2 regions of the Rossellomorea marisflavi genome follow, and region 1 is predicted to be linked to the other one. Evidence: riboswitches for the same ligand, from Rfam matches in the RefSeq annotation. Region 1 holds a riboswitch; the other holds the start of a gene.
The links. Region 1 has a riboswitch for glycine ahead of gcvT (glycine cleavage system aminomethyltransferase GcvT). Riboswitches for the same ligand answer to the same signal wherever they lie in the genome.
Positions count from the first base shown of each region.

Region 2: linked by a shared signal. The riboswitch ahead of K6T23_RS21735 (amino acid permease) and the one ahead of gcvT (glycine cleavage system aminomethyltransferase GcvT) in region 1 are both predicted to bind glycine.

Region 1 is NZ_CP081870.1:2,706,049-2,721,722, reverse strand. Features, by position in the region: gene K6T23_RS14280 (branched-chain amino acid ABC transporter permease) at 1-383, shown strand, start outside; gene comGA (competence type IV pilus ATPase ComGA) at 522-1,595, shown strand; gene comGB (competence type IV pilus assembly protein ComGB) at 1,546-2,601, shown strand; gene comGC (competence type IV pilus major pilin ComGC) at 2,622-2,942, shown strand; gene comGD (competence type IV pilus minor pilin ComGD) at 2,944-3,375, shown strand; gene K6T23_RS14255 (hypothetical protein) at 3,359-3,676, shown strand; gene comGF (competence type IV pilus minor pilin ComGF) at 3,642-4,085, shown strand; gene K6T23_RS14245 (hypothetical protein) at 4,075-4,431, shown strand; gene K6T23_RS14240 (shikimate kinase) at 4,435-4,935, shown strand; gene K6T23_RS14235 (YqzE family protein) at 4,939-5,166, shown strand; gene K6T23_RS14230 (YqhG family protein) at 5,475-6,260, opposite strand; gene K6T23_RS14225 (DEAD/DEAH box helicase) at 6,229-7,929, opposite strand; glycine riboswitch at 8,102-8,192, shown strand; glycine riboswitch at 8,196-8,274, shown strand; gene gcvT (glycine cleavage system aminomethyltransferase GcvT) at 8,356-9,459, shown strand; gene gcvPA (aminomethyl-transferring glycine dehydrogenase subunit GcvPA) at 9,475-10,821, shown strand; gene gcvPB (aminomethyl-transferring glycine dehydrogenase subunit GcvPB) at 10,814-12,277, shown strand; gene K6T23_RS14205 (rhodanese-like domain-containing protein) at 12,591-12,974, opposite strand; gene K6T23_RS14200 (lipoate--protein ligase family protein) at 13,187-14,023, shown strand; gene K6T23_RS14195 (vitamin B12-dependent ribonucleotide reductase) at 14,358-15,674, shown strand, end outside.
Region 2 is NZ_CP081870.1:4,227,239-4,242,912, reverse strand. Features, by position in the region: gene K6T23_RS21795 (pyroglutamyl-peptidase I) at 1-481, opposite strand, end outside; gene K6T23_RS21790 (S9 family peptidase) at 496-2,460, opposite strand; gene K6T23_RS21785 (amidohydrolase) at 2,492-3,628, opposite strand; gene K6T23_RS21780 (Lrp/AsnC family transcriptional regulator) at 3,780-4,271, shown strand; gene K6T23_RS21775 (M55 family metallopeptidase) at 4,294-5,142, shown strand; gene K6T23_RS21770 (ABC transporter permease) at 5,174-6,100, shown strand; gene K6T23_RS21765 (ABC transporter permease) at 6,102-7,043, shown strand; gene K6T23_RS21760 (ABC transporter ATP-binding protein) at 7,057-8,073, shown strand; gene K6T23_RS21755 (ABC transporter ATP-binding protein) at 8,073-9,020, shown strand; gene K6T23_RS21750 (peptide ABC transporter substrate-binding protein) at 9,042-10,655, shown strand; gene K6T23_RS21745 (DUF3899 domain-containing protein) at 10,720-11,091, shown strand; gene K6T23_RS21740 (FTR1 family iron permease) at 11,140-11,829, opposite strand; glycine riboswitch at 12,092-12,170, shown strand; gene K6T23_RS21735 (amino acid permease) at 12,295-13,647, shown strand; gene K6T23_RS21730 (alkaline phosphatase) at 13,836-15,482, shown strand.

The DNA.
Region 1 (15,674 bases):
TTCATTACAAGCTTATGGCGAGTGTCACGTCCGGCATGGTGGCCGCATTGAGCGGGGCCCTGTATGCGGTTTCGCTACGGTTCATCAATGTGAGCGTCTTCTCCATCGAAGTGACACTCGATGCCCTGCTCATGACCATGATCGGCGGTCTCGGGACGCTGATTGGTCCCATCATCGGGGCCGGCATCATCGAGTTCCTGCGCCACTATCTCTCGGAGCTGGCATCGGTCTACCCGATCTTCGAGCGCTGGACGATCTTCCTCGGCTTCCTCTATATCGTCGTCCTCTTGGGCTTCCCGAAAGGATTGGCAGGTGTGGTGAAGTCCCTGAAGGGGAAAAAGAGGAAAGAGAGAAAGAACGACGAAGTGAAGAAAGCAGCCTGACCCAAAGGCCCCGTCTAATCGGACGGGGCCTTTCGAATTGATCATAGCAAACGAAAAAAATGGGAGAGCGTTGCAGGATTTTCGGATTTTTTGTCGTATATATATCTTCAAGACTACTGAAAGGTGGTGTGATTCATCATTTACTCTGTCGAAACCTTCTCCGAACGGATGATTTCGGAAGCATTTCGCAGTCATGCAACAGATGTCCATCTCGTCCCCCGTAAGAACGATTACCTCATTCAGTTCAGAAAGCTCGGAACACTCGTCCCCTTCAAGACAATCGACGAAGACCAGGCCGAGCGCCTCATCGCCCATCTGAAGTTCATGTCCTCCATGGATATCGCAGAGAAGCGAAAGCCCCAAAGCGGCTCCTACACTCATTTCATCTCACGGATCCCACTGGCACTGCGGGTATCCACCCTTCCGACCACCCATCTCAAAGAAAGCCTCGTCATCCGGATCCTGCCCGAACGCTATCAAATCCCCATCGAGCATATGTCCCTCTATCCGTCATCAGCTAAAAAACTCGTCGCCCTGCTCATGCACTCCCACGGTCTTATTCTATTTACCGGACCGACAGGCAGCGGTAAGACGACCACCCTTTACTCCCTTGTCCACCATTGTGCCGTTTCCCTCAACCGCAACGTCATCACCTTAGAAGATCCTGTTGAGAAGGCCCACGAAGAAATGGTCCAAATCCAGGTGAATGAAAAGGCAGGCATCACGTATTCGACCGGTCTTAAAGCGATTCTCCGCCATGATCCGGATATCATCATGGTCGGGGAGATCCGGGATAAAGAAACCGCTGAGATTGCCGTCAGGGCAGCCCTCACTGGACATCTCGTCCTCTCATCTGTCCATACGCGGGATGCGAAGGGTGCCATCTACCGGCTCATGGAGCTCGGGATCAAATGGCATGACATTGAACAGACCATTTTGGCGGTTTCTGCTCAAAGGCTGCTTCGATTGAAATGTCCGGTATGCGGAAATGATTGCTTCGGGGAATGCCTCGCTGAAGGGAAGAGGACCAACCGGGCTACGGTTTTCGAGATCCTGACGGGCAAAGAGCTGAAGAATGTGCTGATGGAAGCAAAGGGTGATAAGGTCGACCATCGATACCTGACGCTGAAACAGCTCATCCGGAAGGGGGTGGCCCTCGGATATGTTCCGGAATCTGAGTATCGGAAATGGATACATGAAGAAAAGGGATGAGCAGGGAAAGTTCCTGAAGCGTATGGGTTCCCTCCTCGAGAAGGGATATACGTTCAGTGAGGCCGTGGACTTCCTTTTCATACCCGATCATCCTGCTGCCACGGTCTTGAAGACCCGGATCCTCCATGCCCTGCAGGAAGGCGTGCAGGTTTCCAAGGTCATCACGAAAGAACTCTCACTCCCCACCCATGTGAGCGCCCAGATCTATTTTGCTGAGTTCCACGGGCAGATGGGAGCAACCCTTATGGGTGCAGGGGATTACCTCCTGCAGAAGCAGAAAAATCAAGAGAGGCTCAAGCGGGTCATCCAGTATCCCTTGATGCTCATTATCATCGCTGGAATGATGATGGTCCTCCTCCGGAATGTGCTTTTCCCGAAATTTGAAACCCTCTATAGCTCCATGGGCTATGAACCTTCCACTGGCGTGCAGCTTTTACTCTCGTTCGTAAAAGCCGTCCCCCTCCTGCTCGCGGGAATCCTTGCTGTCCTTCTATCAGCGGGGGTCATTCTTTTCTTTTTCCGTCACCGGATCTCCCCCGTCACCATTTCCATCCACACGAGTAAGATCCCTTTCTTTTCCCGCTTCTTCAAACTTGCCCACACCCACTTCTTTGCAAGGGAACTCGGATTTCTACTGAGCAATGGTGTGTCCATCACCGAATCCCTCAGGATTATTGAACAACAAACCTTCCGACCGACCCTTCAATATGTATCCGGCGAGCTCATACAGGGCTTGAAGTCGGGTATGTCCCTCCATGAGTGTGCAGGTGCCATCCCTTTTTTTCAGTCGGAGGTCGCCTATATCATCCACCACGGTCAATCGAACGGACGGCTGCCGGAAGAATTGCAGCTCTACGGGGATATGTGTTTTGTGGAACTCGAAGAGAGGAGCGGTGCCCTCCTTAAATATATCCAGCCAGTCATCTTCAGTTTTGTCGGCTTATTCATCATGGCCATTTACTTTTCAATCATGATGCCCCTGTTCCAAATGATGCAGGGAGTATGAGTTCAGAAAGGGGAATAAACGTGAAACACCTATTAAAAGATGAAAGAGGGTTCACCCTCATTGAGATGATGATCGTACTCCTGGTCATCTCGGTGCTGTTGTTCATCGCAATCCCGAATGTGACGAAACAGAGCGGTTCCATCAATGCGAAAGGCTGTGAGGCCTTTGTGAATATGGTGGAAGGACAGGTAGAAGCGTATAAAATGGACGGAAATACGGGGCAAGTCACGATCCAGAATCTTGTGACAGAAGGGTACTTGAAGGATGAGTACAAGGCATGTCCCGATGGGAGGGCCATCACGATCAGTCAGAATGGTGATGTAGAGGTAAGCGATTCGTAGGATGCGGGAGGAAAAGGGGTACACCCTTGTGGAGGTGCTCCTCGTCCTATTCATGACGGGCGTCCTGCTGACATGGGTTGTGTTTTCCGTGAGTCCGACGAAGGCTTCAACGGATGAAGAGGTCTTCGTCTCCCAGCTTCAATCCGACCTCGCCTACGTTCAAAGCTATGCGTTCCGCTACCAGATTCCCGTCCGTCTTACCTTTTATCCCGAGAATGGGTCCTATATCGCGAAAAATGTCCTGAATGAAACGTTATTCAATCGAAAACTCCAGGAAGGTTTCGAAATCAAATCCAGCACGTTGTACGATATCACGTTCTATCCGAACGGAAATACCAATCGATTCGGCAGCGTCAATTTTGCGCGTGGCGGGACCAAGTATCAATTGACCTTTCAAATCGGACAGGGGCGTTATTATGTTCAGAAGAAATGATGGATTCTCCTTCCCCGAAATGCTCGTGGCATTCAGCTGTCTGCTGCTGATCACCGGCATCTTCCTTCCCCTATTGATGAACCAGGCCGTCCTGCTCAGGGAGAAGCAGTCCGAGGTGGAAGCGTTGAAGTGGATGGAGGAGGGGGTTGAACGTGCCATGGTCACGAAAAAGTATGAAAGGAGCTCGAAATCCTATGGAGGTGTCGACTATACGAGGTATTGGGAAGGAGGAGCATCATCGATCTGCGTGGAAATGCAGAGGGGTGGTGACGTCAAGAAAGTATGCAGCTCTGTGGAATGAGCGTGGATTCACCCTGCTTGAAGCCTTGTTTTCCTTCTTTATCGTATGTCTGATTTCGTTTTCCATCCCGTTGGTGATCAAGGGCTTCTCCCTCGTCCGGGAGGAGATGCTCCCGCCTCCGTATTACCAATGGACATTATTCAACGAGAGTGTAAGGCAAGAGACGTGGAAATCCCGAGGGATGACTGTAACAAATTCAGGGTTTTCGTTCATTCTGAATGGAGAGAAGGTCACGTATGAAAAATATCAGGATTCCATCAGGAGACGGGTGAATGATAAAGGCCATGAAGTGGTCCTTCAGAAGCTTTCCGGACTCAGTTTCAATGCGATAGACGGCGGTGTCAGGATAGAAGGAGTATTCCTTGATGGGAAGAAGCTTGAAGGAGAGTTCTTTTATTATGGGGAATGAGAAAGGATTCATCTTGCCGTTCACGCTGTTGTTCTTGTCTGTCATCTTGACCGTGGCCGTCGCTTCAAAAGGTCTTTATGTGAGTAAATACCGGTACTTGACCAATATGCAGAACGTGTACGAACGAAAAATCAGCTTGTACCAGACCGTCCTTTATGAAATGGAAGCAGGAGGTGGTGTCGATGGACTGCGGAAGGGAAGCTTCGGCACGATGAGCGTGGACTATCTGGAGGATTCTGGTGACCTCAAGCAAATGGAAGTGAGATTGAATCAGCCCGGTGAGGTTTTTCTTCCGGTCGTAGTCGTGTATAATAAGGACACAAAAAAGATAGTGGATTGGAAGTAGATTATGGAATCAATTGTGCTTATCGGATTTATGGGAGTAGGAAAAACGACAATCGGGCATATACTCTCCGAAAAGGTCGGCCTTCATGTTGTGGACATGGATGAATACATCGTAGAGCAGGAGGGGATGCCTGTCCGCGAGATTTTTGAGCGTTTCGGCGAAGGGCATTTCCGTGATCTCGAAACGGGTGTCCTGTCAAAGCTGCTGAAAGAAGCGTGCATCATCACGACGGGAGGAGGGATCGTTGAGAGGAAGGAGAACCGCAAACTGCTTGGAGAAAGCGGGTGTGTGATCTATCTGTCCGCTCCGTTCGAAAGCCTGTGGGAGCGGCTTGAAGGAGATCACGACAGACCCCTTGCACAGAATCCCCGTCATGAAGTAGAGAGTCTGTTCAGTCGTCGCCTTCCCCTTTATGAGGAAGCGAGGACCCATGAGGTGAACACCGGCGGAAAAGATGAAGAGGCGGTCACACGCGAGATCCTCTCCCTCCTCGACAGGAATTAAAGCATGGAAACCTGGGCATACTGGATGGGTGAAGGTGGTGGCAGGATGTCTGTAAATGACTACGTCAAATTCTTGACCCAGACCGTGGTTCAGCATTATAACAAATCACCCCAGGAGCGGAAAACAATCAGGAAGCAGCGCAAGACCCGGAAGGAACCATTCCTGTATCGGTGGTTCGGCATCATTCCCTATGCGGTCGGGCTGTTTTTCAAAAAAAATAGGAATCAATAAAAAGTGGCTGAGACAAACATCTTCTAGTCATAGTAAAACCCGAATTCATTTGCTGATGATCAGGCAAAATAATTCGGGTTTTTACTTTGTTTCATGACCATTACGCTTATATTGTTTCCAGCGGTTGATTGGAGTGCAAGACGAAGGAGCCGGCGGGAAAAGTGGTGCTGGGCAGGCTCGCGAGGATCACGAGCTACCCGCGGAAAGCAAAGTCTTGCACGGAAATCATAAGGGTTACTAGGAATCAGTCCTACTATTGTTTGTCATTACATGGTCCTTTTTTCGTTTTGACCTAATCTCTTTATGTGTCACTGCTGAAGGTAAAAGATCCCCCCATTGATGATTTCGATTTCGATCTTCGGTTCGTATTGATCCTTTAGGGCAGCTTGTTCAAGGAAGTAGGATTCGGGCTTTTCTTCGACCTCTTTATAAAAGTGGTCCAACAGCTCCCGGTCTTCCTTCCATGAGGCAAGGGCTGATTCTGCCCATTCCGTCGACTCCCGGCTGATTTCATCCCGCAGTTGCTGTTGGATGCGTCCGATCCCGCTTTTGGGGCGGATGATCGGGGTCAGGGTGAAGCAGAGATCCGGTATCTTCGGCGTCAGCTTGAGGGTGAGGAGTTCATCGTGAAACCCTTCCTTCATCATGCCGTTGATGAGATTGAGGCCGATGCTGCGGAACGTATCCTTCTTGCGATTCGATTGATAGGAGATTTTGACGTTCATGCCGAGCCACGGATGAAGCGGGATTTGCTGCTGGCCATACCCCGCACGGTCCTCATAGAGCCGGGTATATCCTGCCAGACTCCGGGTGGAACGGAAGATCTGGTGCAGTCGGGGTGAACCGAAATGGATGACCTCCCCCTGTAGTCCTTCCGGCGCCTTTTCCTGATCGGTGATGAGGTTTAGTGCCATGGGATTCGGTTCCCCACCGGTCTTTTCGAGATAATGCCAGTAGAATGGGCGATTCATGAGCTCTTTATCCATCTCGATCGTGAGCTGGACGGTCATATAGCCATCACCGCTTGCCTTCAGCTCACACCCGTTCGCGTGAAAATACCGCTCAAGAAATCGATGTATTTCGTGCTGCTGCATCGGCCTTCTCCTCCTTCATCTGTTCTGCAAATTGAATCATGCTCGTCAAATTTTCCATTTTGATCTTCATTTCACCCTCGGTTCTTGAGGAAGCGAAGATATCTGTCATGTGATCTTCAAACTCTTTGAAATCGAGTCGGGTCAGGATGTCATCAAGTTCGCCGATCACACGCTCGAACAGGTTGATTTTTTCATAAAGCAGGGTGAGGATATGTTCTTCGACGGTTCCTTTCGTGGCGAAATTGTAAATATGAACATCCTCGGTCTGTCCCAGGCGGTGCACCCGTCCGATCCGCTGCTCGAGTCTCATGGGATTCCACGGAAGGTCGAAATTGATGACGTGATGACAGAATTGAAGGTTGATTCCTTCCCCGCCGGCTTCCGTGGCGATGAGAACCTGGGCGTGATTTTGGAACAATTGTCTCATCCAGTCCTTTTTCCCGCGCTTGAACCCGCCCCGGAAAGGAACCGATGTGATACCATGCTGCTTCAGGAACCATTGAAGATACATCTGGGTTGCCCGGTATTCAGTGAAGATGATCACTTTATCGTCGATGGATTGGATCAGCTCCAGGGCTTTCTTTGCCTTGGAGTTGACGGAGACGTTCTCGACCTTTTGCATGAGCGTTCCGATGACTTGCTTGAATCCCTCTGAAGGATCTTCCTTTTTGGCGAGCATATTCTTTAACGTGAAGTACACCGCTTCTCGGCTGGAGCATGCTTCCCGCTGCAGGGTGAGGAGGGAGAAGGAGCTGGATGTGGCCCAGTCATCGTAGCGGCCGCGCAGAAGATCGAAGCTGTCGTATAGGTCCCTCTCTCCCTGTGAGAAGTCGATCAGGACCGTTTTTACATGGCGCTTCGTCCATTCGATACCGGTGTCATTCCTTCGGTTCCTGATCATCACCTTGTTGATCAGGTTCTTCAGATGGTCGTCATCCTCAAGGGACCGATCCCCATTTTTATACCGGTCGGTAAAGCCCGATTCGCTTCCAAGATGCCCGGGCTTCAGGAGGGAAACAAGATGGAAGATTTCCTCGATTCGGTTTTGGATGGGAGTAGCCGTCAGAAGAAGGCAGAATTTTTTCTTCAGGTTCTGCACAAATTCATAGTTTTTCGTTTTGTGATTCTTCAGTTTGTGAGCTTCATCGATGATGACGAGATCATAATCCTGTTCATACACCTTTTCCCGGTGAGGGCTTCTTTTGGCTGTATCCATGGAAGAAACGACGATATCACACTGGTCCCAGACGTAACTTTTCCTTTGGGGGACGGCAGGGATGAAGAATTTCGTATTCAACTCATAGCACCACTGGGATACCAGGGACGCCGGCACGAGTATGAGCACCTTCTTCACCAGTCCACGGATCATGTATTCCTTCAACACAAGCCCCGCTTCAATTGTTTTTCCGAGTCCGACCTCATCTGCAAGGATCGCTTTTCCGTTCATGGTCTCCACCACCTGCCTCGCAGCTTCGAGCTGATGGGGGAGGGGAGTGACATTTGCCAAATGTTTCGGTGCCTGAAGCCCCTCAAAGTTCGGAATTGCGAGATGGTGCTCGAATTCGACGGCGAGTTTGTAGAGGTCGAAACTTCCCCATGGCCCGTCATTTGTGATAAGGCTTTCAAGATTTTCTCCCCATCCCTCATCGAATATGATATCTACATTCATATAAAAACAACTCCTTTTTTTCTGCAAAAATTGATTGCCCGGAACAATTGATTAATGGTAGGATGAAAATAGATTTACAATCTTACAAAAATGATCTAAATCCGAACATTAGCATCTGCTGCATTTCTTTTATATCTTTAGTATGACCAATTATTGCAAGGAATATTGGCGAATGATGACAAGGGGAGAGACTGCAGTCTGCAGCGCCGAAGGAGCAAGCATCACGATGTGAATCTCTCAGGCAAAAAGACTCTTGTCGGACGCAACTCTGGAGAGCGTCCCGGATGGGGACCACCAAAGGGGAAAGCCGTATGAATCGGTAAACTTTCAGGTGCCAGGACAGAGAAGCCCACTTATTGAAAAGGGGCTTCTCTGTCCTTTTTTCATGCAAAAGAATGCAGTGTAACCACTAAAGGGGGAATCGCCATGTCAGAACTGAAGCAAACGCCTTTACACGATCTTTACCGCGAGTATGGAGGAAAGACGATCGATTTTGGAGGATGGGCCTTGCCCGTACAATTCTCCGGGATCAAAGACGAGCATGAAGCCGTAAGGAGCCGTGCAGGTCTTTTCGATGTCTCCCATATGGGTGAGATCACGGTGAAAGGGGAAGGTGCCCTTGAGTACCTTCAACGGATGATGACCAATGATCTGTCCAAATTGAAGGACGGAGGCGCTCAGTACACCGCCATGTGCTACGAAGACGGAGGGACGGTCGATGACCTTCTCGTTTATAAAAGGAAAGATCACGATTATCTCCTTGTGGTCAACGCATCCAATATCGAGAAAGATTACGAATGGCTCATCCATCATGCAACCGAAGGGGTCGAGCTGACGAATCGTTCAGGCGAAATCGCCCAGCTTGCCATTCAGGGGCCGCTCGCGGAGAAGATCCTCCAGAAGCTAACCGAGACAGATCTCGGCAGCATCGGGTTCTTCAAGTTCCAGGATGAGGTCATGATCAGTGGTCACGAAGCTCTCGTATCAAGAACGGGTTACACAGGGGAAGACGGGTTTGAAATCTACTGTGCATCGGATTCCGCACCGGCGCTGTGGAAGGAAATCCTTCAGGCGGGTGAAGAGGAAAGAATCGTACCTTGTGGCCTTGGTGCCCGTGACACTTTGCGATTCGAAGCGAATCTCGCACTCTATGGACAGGAGTTGTCGAAGACAATCACGCCCATCGAAGCGGGAATCGGTTTTGCGGTGAAGGTGAATAAAGACATCCCGTTCATCGGCCAGGAAGTCCTTCGCAAACAAAAGGAAGAAGGGGCACCTCGTAAGCTGGTCGGGATCGAAATGATCGACCGCGGCATCCCTCGTCATGGATACAGTGTATTTTCAGGGGAAGAGCTGATCGGGGAGGTCACAACCGGTACCCAGTCGCCGACACTGAAGAAGAATATCGGTCTTGCACTTATCAAGAAGGAATTTGCCGAGCCCGGCACTGAAGTGATCGTAGAGATCCGGAATAAACAATTGAAAGCCGTTGTAGTGAAGACACCATTCTATAAGAGAACTGGCAAATAGGGAGGACTGACGTTCATGAAGCATCGTTATTTACCGATGACAGATCAGGATCAAAGAGAAATGTTGGACAGCATTGGAGTCGACACCGTCGATGCCCTTTTCGAAGATATTCCAGAAGAAGTCCGCTTCAAAGGCGACTATAACATTAAAAAAGCTAAATCCGAGACGGAACTCGTCAAGGAACTGACGGCCCTGGCAGCTAAAAATGCCGATCTCAGGAGTCATGCAAGCTTCCTTGGGGCGGGTGTGTATGATCATTACATGCCGATCATCGTGGATCATGTTTTGTCACGTTCTGAATTCTATACGGCCTATACGCCGTATCAACCGGAGATTTCACAGGGGGAACTCCAGGCGATTTTCGAGTTCCAGACCATGATCTGTGAGCTGACAGGGATGGATGTAGCCAACTCTTCCATGTATGACGGAGGTACATCCCTTGCTGAAGCCGCCATGCTTTCAGCCGGTCAGACCCGTCGCAAGAAGGTGCTCGTATCAGCGGCGGTTCATCCTGAATCCAAAGATGTCCTGCGCTCTTATGCGAAAGGTCAGTATATCGATGTAGTAGAAATCCCCCATAAAGATGGGGTGACAGATCTTGAAGGGCTAGAGAACCTCATCGGAGATGACGTGGCAGCTGTGATTGTTCAATATCCGAACTTCTTCGGACGTATCGAGGATCTTCAGGCGATGGAAGCCATCACCCATGGTTCGAAAGCGATGTTTGTCGTCTCTTCCAACCCTCTTGCACTCGGAGCACTCACACCACCGGGCAAATTCGGTGCCGATATCGTTATCGGAGATGCGCAACCGTTCGGAATCCCTAGCGCATTCGGCGGACCGCACTGCGGGTATTTTGCCGTCAGTAAGAAGCTTATGCGAAAGGTACCGGGTCGTCTTGTCGGTCAAACGGTGGATGAAGACGGTGTCCGCGGGTTCGTTCTGACCCTTCAGGCAAGGGAACAGCATATCCGTCGCGATAAAGCGACGTCCAATATTTGTTCGAATCAGGCGCTGAACGCCCTGGCGGCTTCCGTTGCCATGACGGCACTCGGGAAGCAGGGGGTTAAAGAGATGGCGATCCAGAACATCCAAAAAGCCCACTATGCCAAAAATGCCCTGAAGGCTGCCGGGCTCGAAGTGGCATTCGAAGGACCTTCCTTCAATGAATTCGTCGTCAAATTGAAGGCTCCGGTCAGGGATCTCAATCTTCATCTCCTTCAAAAAGGGATGATCGGGGGATATGATCTCGGTCTTACGGACGAAACGCTCGCCAACCATATGCTCGTTGCCGTCACGGAACTTCGCAGCAAAGAAGAAATCGATGCATTTGCTAAAGAATTGGGGGATTATCATGCATAAGAAGGATCAGCCTCTTATTTTCGAACTCACTAAAGAAGGACGCGTAGGATACAGCCTCCCTGAATTGGATGTTCCTGCGGCAGATCTTTCAGATTTGATTCCGGCCGAATTCATCCGCACAGAGGAAGCCGATCTGCCTGAAGTGTCCGAGCTTGATATCATGCGTCATTACACGGCCCTTTCAAAACGCAACCATGGAGTCGACTCCGGCTTCTACCCGCTTGGGTCATGTACGATGAAATACAATCCAAAGGTGAATGAATATGTGGCGCGCCTCAATGGATTTGCCCATATCAATCCACTTCAGGAGCCTGAAAGTGTACAAGGGGCACTTGGTCTCATGTATGACCTCCAGGAACATCTGAAAGAAATCACCGGGATGGATGAAGTGACCCTCCAGCCGGCTGCGGGAGCTCATGGGGAATGGACCGGGCTTATGATGATCCGCGCCTTCCACGAAGCGAATGGCGATACCCAACGTACAAAGGTCATCGTTCCCGACTCTGCCCACGGGACCAACCCTGCGAGCGCAACAGTTGCTGGTTTTGAGACCGTTACGGTCAAGTCAAATGAAGACGGCCTCGTTGATCTCGAAGATCTGAAGCGGGTGGTGGGTGACGATACAGCGGCCTTGATGCTCACGAACCCGAACACACTCGGGCTCTTTGAAGAGAATATCCTCGAGATGGCTTCCATCATCCACGGTGCCGGCGGCAAGCTCTATTACGACGGAGCGAACCTCAATGCGGTCCTCTCTAAAGCAAGACCGGGGGACATGGGCTTTGACGTTGTCCATCTAAACCTTCATAAAACGTTCACCGGTCCCCACGGGGGAGGCGGACCTGGGAGCGGTCCTGTCGGAGTAAAGGAAGATTTGATTCCTTATCTTCCAAAGCCGATCCTCGTCAAAAAGGGAGAAGACTTTGTATTCGATTATGACCGCCCTGAAAGTATCGGAAGAGTGAAACCATACTACGGGAACTTCGGGATCAATGTGCGTGCCTACACGTATATCAGGACGATGGGGCCGGATGGTCTGCGCGCCGTGACGGAGAATGCCGTACTGAACGCCAACTATATGATGAGAAGACTAGCTCCTCACTTCGATCTTCCATATGACCGTCATTGCAAGCATGAGTTTGTGATTTCCGGAAAACGTCAGAAGAAGCTCGGGGTGCGTACCCTTGATATCGCGAAGCGCCTCCTCGACTTCGGCTATCATCCACCTACCATCTACTTCCCATTGAATGTAGAAGAGTGCATGATGATCGAACCGACGGAAACCGAGTCGAAGGAAACCCTTGATTCATTCATCGATGCTATGATCCAGATCGCGAAGGAAGCGGAAGAAAATCCAGAAATCGTCCAGGAAGCTCCTCACACGACGGTTGTGAAACGCATGGATGAAACCTTGGCGGCACGAAAACCCGTCCTTCGATATCAGAAAGAAGTTTAATGCAAGAAAAGAGAAAAAGGTTGGACTAAACGAAAAAAGTACATTTCCGTGCAAGACTACGTTTTCCGCGGGGTAGCCCGTGAGCCTCCTCGGCAAGCCTGCGGGGTCTCACATCAGCTACTCTTCCCGCTGGAGTCTACGTCTTGGACGCCAATCAACAGCTAGGACCAATGAAATAGACATTATGAACAAATTAAAAACCCGAATTCATTGACAAATGAATTCGGGTTTTACTATGACTGAAACACTTTTATCCCAGGCTCGTTTCTAAACGAAAAAAGCCTCCGGTACCCTGATGGGCACCCGGAAGGCTTTATTTTTTGTGCTTGATTTTCCCTGTCCACTTTTTGAATCCACCTTTTAATTGGTGGAGGTCACGGTAGCCGAGACGACGGAGCATTTGAGCCGCCCTGCCGCTTCTCATGCCGCTCTGGCAGTAGAGGTAGACGGGCTGGTCTTTACGGATCTCTTTTTGTCTCATTTTCAGTTGAGAAAGTGGAATGTTTCTGGCGCCAAGAATATGACCGTTGTTATATTCATTGGTTTCGCGGACATCGATCAGCTGGGCTTTACGGTAGCCTGCGCGAAACTCTTCCTCTGAGAGTGTGTTAACGATTCTTTTTTGATTGAAATATGTAATGAGTGAATACGCTGCGATTGCACCGATTACAATCAATAGGATATATAAAGCTTCCATCCATTCATGCTCCTTTCTACAAATGCGCTATCTACTATTATATTCATGATGGCAAACATAATCAAAAGATTTTTGAAATAAAGTTCAAACACTTTCCAATCGGTTTCCCTTTGTTTTTTACCGGGTATTTGATAGACTAAGTAACGGATTAGAACGGTCTGACATTTGTGACCGATACATAATACTGCGAACATAAGAATGAGGTATGCATAATGGAAAAGGAAATATGGAGATTCATCGATTCCGGTCACTGCTCCCCTTCTTTCAATATGGCATTGGATGAAGCGCTCCTTGACTGGCACAGCGAAGGGAAGATCCCTCCCACGATCCGATTCTATGGCTGGGACCCGGCGACCCTTTCAATCGGATACTTCCAAAAGGTAGAGAAAGAGATCAACATGGAAAATGTGAAAAAGCATAATCTGGGCTTTGTGAGAAGACCGACAGGAGGCAGGGGCGTCCTTCATGAGCACGAACTTACCTACAGCGTCATCGTCTCCGAAGATCACCCAGATATGCCAAAGACGGTAACGGAAGCGTACCGCGTCATTTCCGAAGGGATCTTACAAGGGTTCCGGGCCCTCGGTCTGGAAGCATATTTTGCCGTGCCGAAAACGGCGGAGGAGCGGGAAGGATTGAAGAATCCGCGCTCAGCCGTCTGCTTTGATGCGCCAAGCTGGTATGAGCTCGTGGTGGAAGGCCGCAAAGTGGCAGGCAGTGCCCAGACAAGACAGAAGGGTGTCATCCTCCAACACGGATCCATTCTCCTTGACCTGGACGAAGACAAGCTCTTCAGCCTCTTCAACTATCCGAATGATCGTGTGAAAGAACGCATGCAGCGCGCATTCAAAAGCAAGGCCGTCGCCATGAATGAAATCAGTGCGGAACCGGTCACCATGGAGATGGCCAAGGACGCCTTCAAGAAAGGGTTCGAAGACGGTCTCGGAATCGGATTGGAACCGTATGAGCTGTCACCTGAAGAAACACAATATGTAGAAAAGCTCGCGAAGGAACGCTACGAGTCCGACGAGTGGAATTACAAAAGATAATTTTTATTTTTTGCAGGAAATAGAATAAATGCCCGCTATTTCAAAGTTTGTCGGGTATTGGATAATATCAACATTGAAAATCATAGAAATGGGTCGATTTCCGATGGTTTATTCCGGTTAATCTCCATTTTTCTAATGTTCTTGAAGGATTGTCCACTTGACAAATGAAGGGCGAAATGAACCTCGGCACAACATATGGTGTGGGACTTAAAATTCTGACCACTATATGTTGTGTTTTATTGTTGCTTTTCTAAAGTCGCTGTGATAACGTTAGTTAAGGAAATCAAACCATCATGTATCGCAGAGAAACATAGAGCTAGAAGGAGTTGTCGATATGACTGTTGCGTCGAAAGAAAATATGAGTTTAAACATTGAGAGATTGAATGAAGATATCCGTTTGTTCCCACAGGTGCACGAGATCACCCCGGATATGAAGACTACCCATAAAGGTGTATCCCGCCTGGTGATGATCGACCGATACTCATTCAAGGATACCGAAAAAATCACCCTCTCAGCAGGTGACTTCGTTGTTCTGACCATCAAGGAAGATCCGAAGTTCCCGGCACGAGGCCTTGGATATATCAAAGAAATCGATTTTGAGAACAAAAAGGCCCACGTCTGGATCGAAGAAGAATACCGGAGTGCAATCGAAAAGCCGGAGGAAATGGAAACGGGAATCGTCCTGCGTAATCTGGACGTCATCGAAAAGCCCCTTGAAGTATTCTACGAGCAGATTGCCAAGCGTAACGCAACAGGTCTGGCGGAAGTGGAAGAAACTCCTGAACTGAAGCAAGTCTGGTTCGAAAAATTCTATCATGAATTGGTGAACCTGCACTTTGTACCGGCAGGACGCGTCCTTTACGGGGCAGGAGCAGGAACGGATGTTACATACTTCAACTGCTACGTCATGCCGTTTGTGCAGGATTCACGTGAAGGTATATCCGAACACCGGAAACAGGTAATGGAAATCATGAGTCGCGGCGGCGGGGTGGGAACCAATGGTTCTACACTGCGTCCGCGCAATACGCTAGCGAAAGGCGTGAACGGCAAATCTTCAGGGTCTGTATCGTGGCTTGATGATATTGCCAAGCTTACTCACCTTGTCGAGCAGGGCGGTTCACGTCGCGGTGCCCAGATGATCATGCTTTCAGACTGGCACCCGGACATCGTGGAATTCATCATCTCGAAGATGCAAAATCCACGCATCCTCCGCTATTTGCTTGAGAATACGGAAGATGAGACCATCAAGAAAGCGGCCCAGGATAAATTGAAATTCACACCGCTTACCGAACAGGAAGAAGCGATGTATCAAGGGATCCTGAACTACAGACATATCCCTGGCTACGGAGGCTTTGATGAAAAGATCCTGAGAGGTGCAGAAGAGAAGCTGAACACCGGTGGGACCTACAGCGTTCACAATCCGGAGTTCCTCACCGGCGCCAACATCTCAGTCTGCCTCACAAGCGACTTCATGGATGCAGTCGAGAATGACGAAGAATATGAGCTGCGCTTCCCGGATGTCGAAAGCTATGATGCCGACACGATGGCATTCTATAATGAAGAGTGGCATAACGTCGGAGATGTTCGAGAATGGGAACAGATGGGCTATAAAGTGAGAACCTACCGCAAGATCAAGGCGAAGGAACTCTGG
Region 2 (15,674 bases), 1.5 Mb from region 1:
AGCGGATCTTCAGCTGATGTGTTTCGATATGATGCCTGGCGGCGTACATGATCTGGTTGCACAGATAGGTCCCGGCCGTATTGGAGATACTGGCGGGCAGTGATTGCCTGCGGAGCTCCATTTCAAACTCCTTGATGGGCAGGGTCGAGAAGTACGCATCGGGGGCATCTTCGATGATTTTTTGCCCGTCATAGCGGTTTCCTGCGTTGTCGGGCTCTCCGTCCATACAGTTGATGGCGATCCTCTCTGGGGTGATGCGGTTCCTTCCTGCAGCAAGTCCGAGGGACAGGACGACGTCAGGTTCATGCTCCTTGATGGCGTCGAGGAGGATGCCCGCCGACTGGGTGAAGTCGACGGGAAGTACTTTTCCGATGATGGTGTTCCCGGCCACGGTCGATCCGTCCAGCTGACGGACGATGATCTCAGTCGGGTTGGACTCCATGCCGAGGAAGGCTTCAAATCCTGTGAGTAAGACGTTCATCTCGCATCTCTCCTTTATTTCAGATACTGATCGAACCAATCGGTGATTTCATCGAGGCGGATGAGTCTCAGACCTGGTTTGCCGCTTCGTGACAGCTCGTGATTGGATTCAGGGAACCGGACGAAACGCGTTTCCTTCTTCAGTTGCTTCAGTGCAATATACAGCTGTTCCGCCTGCTCGATTGGACAGCGAAGGTCGTTCTCGCTGTGAAGGATCAGGAGCGGTGTGTCTACGTTCTTCACATAGCGCAAAGGGGAGATGCGCCAAAGCTCATCGGGATCCTCGAGGATGGTCGTCTTATGCTCCCATTCCGTAAAGTAATAGCCGATATCGCTGACGCCGAAGAAGGAGATCCAGTTGCTGATCGAGCGCTGGGTGGCGGCTGCCTTGAAGCGGTCAGTCTGACCTACGATCCAGTTTGTCATGAAGCCGCCGTAGCTTCCTCCGGTGACACCGAGGCGATCCGGATCGATCCAGTCGAAGGTCTCGAGCGCCTGGTCCAGTGTCGTCATGATGTCTTCATAATCAATCCCCCCGTACCGGCCCCGGACGGCATCGACGAAGGTCTGACCGTACCCGTGGCTTCCCCTCGGATTTGTATAAAGGACGCCATACCCCTTGGATGCAAGCACCTGAAACTCGTGCATGAATCCGTAGCTGTACATGGCATGGGGACCACCGTGGATTTCCACGACAAGGGGGTGGGATGTTTCATTGCTGCCAACAGGCTTCATGATCCATCCTTGAAGAACCGTTCCGTCCTCTGCCTGAATCGGGAATTCTTGAGGGATGGAGAGCTCGATATCCTTTAAAGCATCCTCGTTTTCCCACGAAAGTCTCTTCTCACCAGTAGAATCCAGGAGGAATAGATCTCCCGGAATATCATATTGGCTGACGGCAAACAGGATGTTGTCCTGAGCGGAGTCCATGCTGAAGCCGTACACCTGCCGCTTCCCATCGATGATCGTGGTGATCTCACGCTCCAATGTGATGCGGTAAAGGTTGGTGGCACCGCGGTCGCTCGCAGCGAAGTACAGCGCATGGCCATCCTTTGACCATACCGCACCGACGGCCGTTCCCGTCCCCATATCATTGATGGCCACATCGCTGCATTCCACGTCCCAGTCCTCAGTAAGACAAGTCAATTCCCTCGTCTTTCGATCAAGCGTCCAAACCCTTGTGAGCGTTGAACCGGCATATGTCATATCATCTCCGAGAAGGGAAAGGGTATCGCCTTTCGGGGAATAGTTCGGCAAGCGCAAACGAAGGTCGCCGCTGGTGAGGACTTCCGCCTTCAGGGTTTCCAAGTCGAGCTCATAAACGTCAGAGAAGAAGGTCCTCTCATGATCGGCAGAGCGGTTGGCACAATAGGCTACCGTGGATCCGTCGGGTGAGAAGGCCGGAATTCCATGGTCATACGGTCCGCCTGTCAGCACGGTTTCCATCCCCGTTTCAAGGTCTAAAAGGACAAGCTGGCGATAGGTGCCATCGGAAAATCCTTCGGCATCGGACTTATATTGCATGCTCGTGGTGATAAAGGGCTTGAGCGTTGATTCTTCTTTGTTTTCTTCCGCTTTCCGCAATCCTTCTCTCTCACGTAACGGGGCCGTGACGATGATCTTCTTTCCATCAGGCGACCAGACTGGCTGGGAAGCACCATGTTTGAACGAGGTAACCTCTCTTGCTTCTCCTCCGTCCGTGGCCATGCGCCAAAGCTGGCGTTTACCTGACCGATCTGACACGAATACGATGTTCTTTCCGTCGGGAGACCACCTCGGCTGCGTATCGGAAGCATCCCCGTGGGTGAAGGGAGAAATCTCTCCGGTCACGAGGTTGATATGATACAGATTGGACCGGTAACGTTCGTCATTGAGCACGGTCCTTTTGACAAACAGGGCCCGTTTGCCGTCGGGTGAAATCTGGGGATCGGAAATGAATGAAAAGTCGAGTAGATCCTTGGATGAAAGTCCTTTGGTCATCTTGAAGTCCTCCTTATAATGACGGGTACGGTCACTCGCCGAAAACCCGCACTCCGTTGATATAGGTATGTTCCACTTGGTTCCTGAGGTCGAACGGCGTCCCATTCCACAGGACAAAATCCGCATCCTTGCCGGCTTCCACGGTCCCTACCCGGTCGTCCACGCCGAGATGCTTAGCAGCATCGGATGTGATGGCCTTCATGGCCTGCGCTTCGGTCAGTCCGTATTTCACGGAGAGAATCACGCTCGTCATCAGGTGCTCGATGGAAATGACAGGGTGATCGGTCGTAATCGAGAACGGTACGTCTGCTTCGGCAAGGGCGAGGAGTGTGTTCCATCCCTTATCGGAGAGCTCTACTTTTGAACGTGGCGTCATGGTTGGTCCAACGGATACGCGAACATCGTGCTTCGCGATGAACGGGGCGATCTGGTGACCTTCCGTACAGTGTTCGATCGTCACATCGAAGTCGAACTCCCTTTTCAGTCTCAGCACCGTCACGATATCATCGGCGCGGTGTGCGTGGACCCGCAGTGGGATCTCTTTATCCAGCACTTTGACAATAGGCTCGAGCTCCACATCGCGGCCGGTTTCCCCTGATGATACTTTCTTCTTATAGTTCTGCGCCTCGATGAACTTCTTTCGCAGGAGGCCGGCCACGCCCATACGCGTCGTAGGCATCCGGCCCTTTTCCCCGTGGAATCGCTTCGGATTTTCTCCCGTAGCTGCTTTCAGACCCGATGGATTCCGGATGACCATCTCATCGACGATGTCCCCCACCGTCTTCAGTACGCACATTTCCCCGCCGATCACATTGGCGCTTCCCGGCATAACCTGAACCGTGGTTACCCCTGCCCGTCTTGCGTCTTCAAATCCTCGGTCCTTTGGATTGATCCCATCAATCGCCCTGACTCCCGGGGTGGTGGCGGAGCTCGTTTCGTTGAAATCCTGCCCTTCCTTTCCAAGTCCCTCTTCGTGGACCCCGAGATGGGTGTGCACGTCAATCAACCCCGGTGTGAAATACTTGCCCGCGGCATCAATTACTTCATATCCTTCTGGTACGGAATCCGCATCCACCGATACGAACTTCCCCTCTTTAATAAGAATGATCGAATCTTTCAGTTCTCTCCCCGTCCCATCTACACCTGTTACGTTCGTTAAAGCTATCATGAAATAAATTCCCTCCTATTATCCAGAATTATCATTGCTTTCTGAAAATTAATTTTATATAATACCCTCTATACTCAAAATTTCCTTATAACGATAGTAATTGAAAAATTTAGTATTGTAAATGTTCGTTAATTTCAGATTGTGTACTGATATGGGTAATAAGTTTGAGAAATACGTTCGGGGAGTAGGGAAGCAAGTGGACTATCAGATCGATGAATTAGATCGTGGAATTATCAAAATGCTATCGAGGGATGGGAGAATTCCCTTTTCTGAAATAGCAAATGAACTGGAAGTAACAGAAAAGACCATCCGGCTCAGGTATAAAAATCTTGTGCAAAACGAAATCATTGAAGTCGTTGGTGTCGTCAATCCGATTGCCTTGGGGTTAAAGGCAGGCGCGATTATACAGCTGAAGGTGGGACAGGGGATGATCGAGAAGGTGAAAAACTCCCTCAGCCAGATCCGGGAGGTACGCTATATTACAATCACTTCCGGGGAGTATCCCCTCCTGATCCAGATCAACGTCCAGAATCAGGAAGACATCAGGGATTTCATCTTCAAGCTGGATAAGATCGAAGGGGTCATTTCCTACAACACCATCATCCAGCTCGAAAACTATAAGAATACGTTTGAATACTTATAAAAAAATGAAATGAGGGTTTCCTATGAAAATCTTTATCTCTGCAGACATGGAAGGAATATCAGGAGTGGCAACCAATCAGCAGCTGAAGACGCCTTCTGAATATCAGCGCTTCCGGCACCTGATGACCGCCGATGTGAATGCGGCCATTGAAGGAGCATATAACGGCGGGGCAACGGCCGTTGTCGTAGCCGATGGGCACGGGAATATGTCGAATCTATTGATTGAAGAACTGGATCCCCGTGCCACTCTCGTATCCGGCAACAACCGCGTCATGTGTCAGCTCGAGGGACTGGATGAAAGCTTCGACGGCATCATGTTCGTCGGCCATCACGGTCGTGAAGCGGGATCGGAACGGGCGGTCATCAGTCACACCCTTGCCGGCATTTGTGTAAACGAAATGAAGATCAATGGACAGGTTGTCGGGGAAACAGAGATGAATTCTCTCGTGGCAGGAAGCTTCGGAGTACCGGCCATCTTCATCTCGGGTGACGATGCGTACGTCGCTGAAGTGAAGGAAACGTTGCCTTCAGTGAAAGCAGCCGTCACAAAACGTGCCGTGGACCGATTCGCAGCCGAGCTTCTCCACCCTGAAGTGGCACGGAAGGAAATCCGGGAAAAAGCGGAAGAAGCCGTGAAAGAAACCAAACAGGGCGTACCACTGCAAACCGAGGGGCCCGTCACCTTCGACCTTGTACTGAAGGGATCACAGCAGGCGATGATGACTACGACGCTTCCGACGGTGGAACTGACCGGGCCGAGGAGCATCCGTTTCACCTGTGATGATATGGTTACGGCGTACAAGCATATGTGGGGATGTGTGATCATTGCCATGTCGGCGACCAATGGTGTGCTCGGCAGTGTGAACGCCTGATACAGAACAAAAAAACCTTGGAGGTGAGTGGATGTACATAGTTAAACGATTGTTCACCATGCTGATGACCATCTGGGTCATTGCCAGCTTGACGTTCCTGATCATGAAGATGATCCCGGGGGATCCGTTTGCTTCGGATGCCGATGTCCTGCCGCCTGAAGTGCTGCAGAATATGCGGGCGAAATACAATCTCGATGAGCCGATTGCCGTTCAGTATCTTCTATATATGAAGGACTTGGCCACTTTTGACCTCGGCATTTCCATCCAGTCGGAGACGCGTTCGGTCAATACGATCATTGCAGAAGGAGCACCGGCATCGGCCCTCTTGGGACTGCAGGCGCTTGTCATCGCCTTGGCGTTCGGTCTGCTGCTCGGCATTGTGGCTGCGCTCCATCATAATCGGGCACTGGATTATCTGTCCATGTTCGTCGCCATCATCGGGATATCGGTTCCGAGCTTCATCCTGGCGCCGCTCCTGATTAAGTATTTCGCAGTAGAATGGGGTATTTTCCCCGTCGCTTCTTGGGGAACATGGCAGCACTCCATCCTCCCGTCACTGGCCCTGGCTGCGACACCACTCGCCGTCATCGCACGCTTCATGCGCTCAAGCATGCTCGAGGTGCTGAACCAGAACTACATCCGGACCGCCGATGCCAAAGGGTTATCGACGACCAAGCTTGTCATCAGGCACGGGATCCGGAATGCCATCCTTCCCGTGATTTCCTTCATCGGACCGCTGTTCGTCGCCTTGATCACCGGTACCTTCGTCATCGAGAAGATTTTTGCCATACCGGGTATCGGCCGCTACTTCGTCGACAGCATCTTCAACAGGGATTATCCCGTCATCATGGGGACGACGATTTTCTTCAGCACCCTTTTGGTGGTTACCCTGTTCTTGATCGACATTTCCTACCGATTCATCGACCCGAGAATAAAACTTACGAGTGGAGGGGAGTAACATGGAAGCCAAACGAGTCGACGACTCCCTATTCCGTCCATTAGCCAACAAAACAGAACAGGAAGCAGCCGAACGCCCAAGCATGGGCGTATGGAAGGAAATGCTCCTGAATGTGATCAAGAACAAGATGTCCATTTTGGGGCTATCACTGCTATTCGTCATCATTCTATTAGGTATCTTCGGACCCCATCTTGTACCGTATGACCCAGCAGGGCAGGATCTTGAGAAAACGAATATTGCGCCGAACGGGGATCACTGGTTCGGTACGGATGACCTCGGACGGGATGTGTGGTCACGAACCTGGTACGGAGCGCGAGTCTCCCTTACCATCGGTCTCATTGCTGCTGCCATTGATATCATCCTCGGTGTGACCATAGGCGGGATTTCCGGCTACATGGCAGGCCGCGGCAAGGTCGGTGACCGCATCGACAGCATCCTGATGCGGATCGTGGAGATCTTATACGGAATCCCTTATCTGCTCATCGTCATCCTCCTCATGGTCATCATGGAACCAGGCATCACGTCCATCATCATTGCCCTTTCCGTCACGGGCTGGGTAGGGATGGCGAGGATCATCCGGGGACAGATCCTGCAGCTGAAGTCGCAGGAATATGTACTCGCGGCAGAAAAACTGGGCACCTCCCATTCGAAGATCATCTGGCGGCATCTGATCCCGAACACAGCCGGGATCATCATCGTCAACTTGACGTTCACGATCCCACAGGCCATTTTTGCCGAATCGTTCCTGAGCTTCCTTGGACTCGGTGTCCAGGCTCCTTTTGCCAGCTGGGGGACAATGGCAAATGATTCACTTGGTGTCATCCTAAGCGGCCAGTGGTGGCGTCTATTCTTCCCAGGCTTGATGATTTCCCTCACCATGTTCGCATTCAATGCGTTTGGCGACGGTCTTCAAGACGCACTGGATCCTAAATCGAATAAATAAGGAGGTGAACAGGATGGAACGTCTACTTGAAGTCAACCATCTGGAAGTCGGTTTTAAAACATACGGAGGCGAGGTCCAGGCAGTACGGGACGTATCCTTCCATGTGAATAAAGGAGAGATCCTCGCCATCGTCGGGGAGAGCGGAAGCGGGAAGAGTGTGACGGTGCAAGCCGTCATGGGGCTCATCCCAACCCCTCCGGGACGGATTAAGCAAGGAGAAGTGTTGTTTGACGGGAGGGACCTCCTGAAGCTTTCCAAACGGGAGATGCAGAAGGTCAAAGGATCCAGGATCAGCATGGTCTTCCAGGATCCCATGACGTCCCTGAATCCGACGATGAAGGTCGGGAAGCAGATCGAAGAAAGCATCATCACCCATCAGAGCGTCAAACGGGATGAAGCGAAGAAGCGGGCTGTCGAGATGATCAGGAAGGTCGGGATCCCGAACCCTTCCGAACGCTACGAACAGTATCCCCACGAATTCAGCGGTGGGATGAGGCAGCGGATCATGATTGCCATCGCCCTTGCCTGTCATCCTGAAATCCTGATTGCCGATGAACCGACCACGGCCCTTGATGTGACCATCCAGGCCCAGGTTCTTGATCTTATGAAGGGACTGAAGGATGAGATGGGTACGTCGATCATCCTCATCACCCATGATCTCGGCGTCGTGGCCGAAACGGCCGAGCGTGTAGCCGTCATGTACGGTGGGCTGATCGTAGAGACGGCCACTGTCGAAGAGCTGTTCCATCGTCCGAAGCATCCCTACACCTGGGGGCTGCTGGAGTCGATCCCGGATATTGAGGCAGCAGAAAAGGAGCGACTTGTCCCGATTGAAGGTACACCGCCTGACCTATTCTCTCCGCCGAAGGGATGTCCGTTTGCTCCCCGCTGCAAGTACGCCATGGAAGTATGTGTCGAAGAGATGCCGCCTGCCTTTGCCATCGGGGAAGGTCACGAAGCGAAGTGCTGGCTGAACGATCCAAGGACCCCGGCACTCACGGAACTTGTCAGCGCAGGGAGGGAAGAGTGATGACCCACATCATAGAAGTAGACAAGCTGAAGAAGCATTATCCGATCGGAAAAGGAGCCGTCGTCAAATCGGTCGATGATATCTCCATCCAGATCAAGAAAGGTGAAACGTTTGGACTCGTCGGGGAAAGTGGAAGCGGGAAGTCCACCCTCGGGAAGACGATCGTAGGTTTAGAGGGGCCGACGTCAGGAACGATTCATTATAACGGTCGCGATATGACCAAACTCGATAAGAAAGAGAAGAAGCGGGCCAACCGGGAGATCCAGGTGATCTTTCAGGATCCCCACGCATCCCTGAACCCCCGCATGAGGGTAGGGGATATCATTGCTGAAGGAATTGATGCTCATCGATTGGCAAGGGGAAAAGCCCGACAGGAAAGGGTGTATGAGCTCCTTGAAAAGGTCGGCTTGAAGCCGGAGCACGCCAAGCGATACCCCCATGAATTCAGTGGTGGACAACGTCAGCGGATCGGGATTGCCCGCGCCCTGGCGGTGGAACCGAAATTCATCGTCGCCGATGAACCGATTTCCGCCCTCGATGTTTCCATCCAGGCCCAGGTGATCAACCTCTTGGAGGATCTGAAGCAGGAAGAGGAGCTCACCTATCTCTTCATTGCCCATGATCTGGGAATGGTGAAGCATATCAGCGACCGTATCGGAGTCATGTATCTCGGTCGGATGATGGAGCTTGCAGACAGTGATGAACTGTTTCGCAACCCTCTTCACCCGTATACGAAAGCTCTGCTTTCAGCCATCCCCGTTGCGAATCCCACTGCAGCGAAAAGAGAGAAGATTGTCATTGAAGGGGATCCCCCGAGCCCTGTGAACCCGCCGAGCGGCTGCCGGTTCAGGACCCGTTGCCCCTATGCGACGGAGATTTGCGCACAGCAGGTACCGGAGTGGAAAGAAGTAGAAACGAACCACTGGACAGCGTGTCATCTATATTAAATGATTGAAGGAGGAACCCCGATGAAAAAATGGACACAGAGTTTGCTTTTGGTCACATCCCTCGCCCTTGTGGCCGCAGGATGCAGCAGTAAGGAGTCAGGAAGCGGAGCCGATGGAAAGGTGGCACAGGAAATTACGGTCAATGCCATGAGTGAGCCGCCTGATCTCGACCCGGCTCTTGCCACCGATACCACATCCGGATGGGTGATGGATCATGTATTCGAAGGACTGTATACGAAGGACAAAGAAGGAAAACCGGTCCTTGGAACGGCAAGTAAGGCCGATGTATCAGAAGATGGGAAAACCTATACCTTCACGATCCGTGACGATGCCAAATGGTCCGACGGCAGCAATGTCACGGCAGAAGATTTCGAATATGCATGGAAACGTGTGCTGAACCCTGATACAGGAAGTTCGTTCGCATTCTACCTTTATTACCTAAAAGGCGCCGAGGATTATAACAAAGGCAAAGGAAAAGTGGAAGATGTAGGCGTAACAGCGAAAGATGAAAAAACGCTTGTTGTGGACCTCGAAGCTCCCCTCAGCTACTTCGATGAACTATTGACCATGTGGACGTTCTATCCTGTGAAGAAGGATACGGTCGAAGAAAATAAAAACTGGGCGGCAGGCGCAGACACGTATGTGAGCAACGGGCCGTTCAAGCTCACGAACTGGAAGCATGATAGTGAAGTGGTCATTGAGAAGAATAAGGAATACTGGGATAACAAAGTCGTCAATCTTGATAAAGTCACCTACAAGATGGTCAATGATGCTACCACCTACTATCAGATGTTCAAGACAAAGGAATTGGATTTGATCCAGACCCTTCCATCTGATGTGGTAGCCCAGGAGAAGGACTCCAAGGAATATAGTGAAGTGCCATACTTCGGAACATATATGTACATGTTCAATGTCGACAAGGAACCGTTTACCAATGAAAAAATCCGTCGTGCGTTCACTTTAGCCGTTGACCGCGAGTCCCTCACCAAAAACGTCACGAAAGCCGGTGAAACACCTGCTTATGCCTTTGTACCAGGCGGGGTGGATACAGGCGATGGCGACTTCCGTGAACAGGGCGGAGCCTATTTCGAATCGAATGCCGAAGAAGCGAAAAAGCTCTTGGAAGAAGGCATGAAAGAGGAAGGCTGGAGCGAGCTGCCGGCTGTGACCCTCACGTATAACACATCCGAGAACCACAAGAAGATCGCAGAAGCCGTCCAGTCCATGTACAAGAAGAACCTTGGCGTCGATATCAAGCTTTCCAATCAGGAATGGAAGACCTATCTTGATACGACCCAGCAAAAGAACTTCCAGATGGCCCGTATGGGATGGATCGGGGTCCTGGTGGATCCGGTCGTCATCCTTGACTACTACCTCGGAGACAGCCCGAACAACCGAACAAACTGGGTAAATGATAAGTACGACAAGCTGATGGCAGACGCCAAAGTGGAGCAGGATACAGCGAAACGCTACGATCTCCTTCATCAGGCAGAAGAAGTACTAATGGAAGACCTGCCGTTCAACCCGATCTATCACTATACCAACAACTATATGACCGCACAGAACTTCAAGGACATTGTGTATCCGGTCAACCGCTATCCGTACTTGAAGTGGGCGGAGAAAGTATCGGAATAACAAAGCCTGTTTTCAAGTCATTTGGTGGATGGAGAGCGTAAGGATAAAAAAGGGGGGATTCTTGATGAAATGGAAGATGGGTCTTGCGATGGTCACCGTTTCCGGATGGGTGGCTGCTATCGGGTTGAAGCTTGGATCCAAAGCTGATTTAGCCGACTCTGCCTTTCTGATCGGTCTCTGCCTTTTGATCCTGGGTGTCAGCTCGTTGATCATGAAGACAGGGTTCCTGACACCTGTCGCAGAGGGGTTTAAGATCATTGGCGAGCGGATGATCCGGAGGTCGCGATCCATGGAGCGAACGGATGACCTGATCAAGGGAGATCATGATTTCCAGGCATTCAAATCCACTCTTTCCACGCGGATCACCCAGAGTACATTCATCATGGGGGCTTGCTCCATTCTGATTTCGGTTGGAATACTGATCATCAAGCAATAAAAAGATCCCATCTCGATTGAGATGGGATTCTTTTTGTTATGCCGCTCGTCAGAATCTCGCTACATCATCCTTCAGGAGGATAAACAATGCCGGAACGATGAAGACGGCCAGGAATAGGATTTCCATCGCTTCAGAGTGCGTTTCCAGAAGCTCTACGATTCCTTCGGCAAACATTTCTCCGCCAAGGAAGACGAGGATGAGGCCCAGTGCTTTGAAGATCAGTGAAAGGTTAAGCTTGATCGTCGTTTTGAAGATCACATAGGCAACGAGTGCAGCCGCTACGATTCCGATGATGCTACCGAGAGCCACGGTACCGGCGCTTTCTGAGATCTTGGTCATATTAAATACCATAAGCTCCATGCCTTCGCGGATGACAGACAGGAAGGCCAATAAGAATAAGCCGATTTTGGATGTAGAAGACTTCTCCGTTTGCCCTTTGATTTTGCCGGCAACCTGCTGATTGCGGTGGAGCCAAAGGATGAAGTAGGCAATCAAGCCTGCGGCCACGATCCTCATGACGGCCTCCATGATTTCTTCTGCTTCATGGGAAATGCTTTGTGCAAACGTGAATAGACCCCAGCCCAGGATCAAACTGCTGATGACGCCTGCAATGGTACCGAATCCGACAACCTTGGCAAGATGCTTCCGGTTCAGCTGTGAGAGCGTTGCCAAAATAATGCCGATGATCAAGGCCGCTTCCAGGCCTTCACGAAATGAAAGAAAAAGCGAATCCAACATATGTATTCCCCCGTATGGTATGAGTGCGTTTCTAAGCTTTATAATAATGAGAATGATTATCACTGTCAATGCAAAAAATAAAAAAAGATTTGGTCGATCTGGAGAGCTCAACCAAGTAACTGACATCATCTGGAGGAATCAGTTGCGTGGCTTCTGCACAAGGAGGATCTTCCTTTGACAAATCCATTCAACGGGTCTACAATATATAACTATTCAAACATAACAATATCAAGCTACGATCGCTGTGGGTCACACTACAGCAGGAGCAGCTTCTGGAGAGACCGCTATTCAAGCGGCGCCGAAGGGTTCACAATCTCAGGCAAAAGGACAGAAGGGTACCGGGTATGGATTTTCCGAACGAGGGGAGATCTATATTTGATATTCTTTTCGACTCAGAGATTGGATGCTTCCAATCTCTTTTTTTTATTTTCGTTTCACGTGGAACATGTTGAGGAGGAGTTTGTTTTGGCACAACAAGAGTTAAAGAGGGATCTTTCCAATCGCCATGTACAGCTGATTGCCATCGGGGGTACGATCGGGACCGGGCTGTTCCTTGGGTCCGGTAAGGCGATACAATCGGCGGGTCCTTCCATCATCTTTGCGTATTTACTCGTTGGAATCGCACTGTTTTTCGTCATGAGGGCACTCGGCGAACTATTGCTTTCGAAAGCAGGGTATCAATCCATCACCGATATAGCGGAGGACTATCTCGGGTCATGGGCTTCGTTTGTCACGGGCTGGACGTATTGGTTCTGCTGGATCATGACGGCAATGGCCGATGTGATCGCAGTCGGGGTGTATGTGAATTATTGGTTTGACATTCCCCAGTGGATTCCGGCCCTGATCTGTCTGGTCATTCTTCTTGGGTTCAATCTTCTGACGGTCAAGCTGTTCGGTGAACTGGAATTTTGGTTCGCCCTGATCAAGGTGATTACGATCCTCGCCCTCATTGCAGTGGGCGTGGTCCTGCTTGCCATCGGGTTCAATACGGATGCAGGACCGGTGACCGTGACGAACTTATGGGAGAATGGCGGCTTCTTCCCCAATGGGATGAGTGGCTTCCTTCTCTCCCTGCAGATGGTGATCTTCGCCTACGTCGGTGTGGAACTCATCGGGGTGTCGGCGGCGGAAACGTCCAATCCCCAGAAGAATATCCCTTCTGCCATCAATAAGATACCGTTGCGTATCCTCTTCTTTTATGTAGGGGCTATCATCGTTCTGCTGTGCATCAATCCTTGGATGGAGCTGACGGCAGCAGAGAGCCCATTTGTGAAAACATTCGGTCTGATCGGGGTTCCCGTGGCTGCCGGAATCATCAACTTCGTGGTTCTCACATCGGCGGCGTCCGCCTGCAACAGTGGAATGTTCTCCACGAGCCGGATTCTTTTCAATCTTAGTAAAGGTAAACAGGCGCCGGCCAGACTGGGAAGATTAAACCGGAACCATGTCCCCAGTTCTGCCCTATTGGTCTCCACGGTGGTCGTATCGGTCGGTGCGTTGCTAAGCAAGCTCATCCCGGATCAAGCCTTTGGGATCGTCACGACGATCAGTGCCATCTGCTTCATCTGGGTGTGGGGGATCATCCTCGTTTGCCATATTTTATACCGGAGGAAGCGTCCTGACCTCCATGAGAAGTCGAGCTTCAAAGCACCGTTCACCCCGTTGGTGAATTATCTTGTACTGGTGCTTTTCGCTGCGATACTCGTCATTATGCTGTTTGCCGATGAGACAAGGCCGGCACTGTTATTGACACCACTATGGTTCGTCATCCTGTTTGCAGTCTATCGGATCAGGCAAAAAGCTTCACTTTCATCATAAAAACAACCCCGTACACGTTTGTGCGGGGTTGTTTTATGAATGGTAAAACCTGAATCTATGCCATAGGTAATACGAGGGGAATTGGGTCAGCTAAACACATTTACAAAATAATTACATATACACTTGTTCCTTTTTACAAAAGCCTTCTAGTATGGAGATGAAGATGGATGACAGAGGAGGAGATTGGAATGGGACGAATGAGTACGAAAAAGGTGACCGGCCTATCATTGGCCGCCGCTCTGGCTTTTTCATCACTGGGCTTTGCAGGATCAGTGAAGACTGAGGTGGAAGCTAAGGACAAGAAGAAGGAACCGACCAACGTGATCATGATGGTCATGGATGGGACAAGTGCCGGGGCAACATCACTCGCCCGTTGGTACAAGGGGGAGGACTTGGCTATGGATGAGATCGCCATCGGCGGCGTCCGTACATATTCAGCAGAGTCGGCGATTACGGATTCAGCACCCGCAGCCACCGCTCTTGCAACAGGGAACAAAAGCAATGATAAGGTCGTTGGCCTTCTTCCTAAAGTGGTCAGTTCTCCGGGAGTGGAACAGATCAAAGAGGAAGACCAATTACGGCCTGTGGCCAATGTACTCGAAGCAGCCAAACTTAAAGGGAAATCCACGGGAATCATTTCTACATCCGAGATCCAGCACGCCACTCCGGCCGGTTTCTCTTCTCACGCACCACATCGCAGCAACTACAATGACATTGCCGAACAGCAGGTGTATCAAGGGATCGATGTCGTTCTAGGCGGTGGGAAGGAATCCCTCACTCCAGCAGGTAGAAAAGATGGGGAAAATCTCCTCGATGTGATCGATTCCAAAGGCTATGACGTCGTGGAAACACGCAAAGACCTCATGAAGTCGAACTCCAAGAAGCTTTGGGGAGCGTTTGCCCCTTCTGCCATGGCGTATGATATCGACCGTGAGAAGACGCGCAAAAACGAACCGACGCTTGCCGAGATGACGAAGAAAGGGATCGATACCCTTTCCAAGAATAAAGAAGGATTCTTCCTATTCGTAGAGGGAAGCAAGGTCGACTGGGCGGCCCACGCCAACGATCCAATCGGTATGATCGGGGATGTACTCGCATTCGATGATGCGGTCAATGAAGCGCTGGAATTTGCCAAAAAAGATGGCAACACCATGGTCATTGCCGTATCCGATCACGGGAACAGCGGGGTCACCATGGGGAATGTCAACACGAACGCAAGTTACCCAAGCACACCGGTTTCAGCTTATATCGATCCTTTGAAAAAGGCGAGCATGACCCTTGAAGGAGCGACAGGTAAGCTCAAAGCCGATCGCTCGAATATGAAGCAGGTCGCCGCTCTCTATGGGCTGGATAACCTCACGAAGGAAGAGATTGAAGCCCTGAAGGCATCGAAGAACCTGAACGGAGACCTTTCCAAAATGCTTGCAAGCCGTGCGAACCTTGGCTTCACCACAGGCGGGCACACGGGTGAGGATGTATTCCTGTACGCCTATGGACCGTCCAGACCATACGGAATGGTAGAGAACACCGACCTGCCGAAGAAGATGGCTGATTTCATGGGTGTGAACCTGGAGAAGACAACGGACAAATTATTCGTCAATGCAAGGGAATCCTTTGAGAAAAAAGGCTACAAAACCCGTATTGATGTAACGGATGAGAACAATCCGGTATTCGTGGCCGAGAAGAATAAGAAGAAAATTGAAGTGCCCGCGAATAAGAATATCGTCACGGTGACGGATAAGAAAAAGTCTAAAACGAAGACCCTCGATGGGGTAACGGTGTATAACGGAAAAGACTTCTATGTGTCGGAGAAAGCGTTGAAGGAAGCGAAATAGCTCCCTTTTCAAAATCCACAATAAACTGGCGCACACTATCAGTATAGGCTCTTTATACCGCTTATGATTTCCGTGCAAGACTTCGCTTTCCGCGGGTAGCCCGTGAGCCTCCTCGGCAAGCCTGCGGGGTCTCACATCAGCTACACTTCCCGCAGGAGTCTTCGTCTTGCACTCCAATCAACCGCTAGAAAC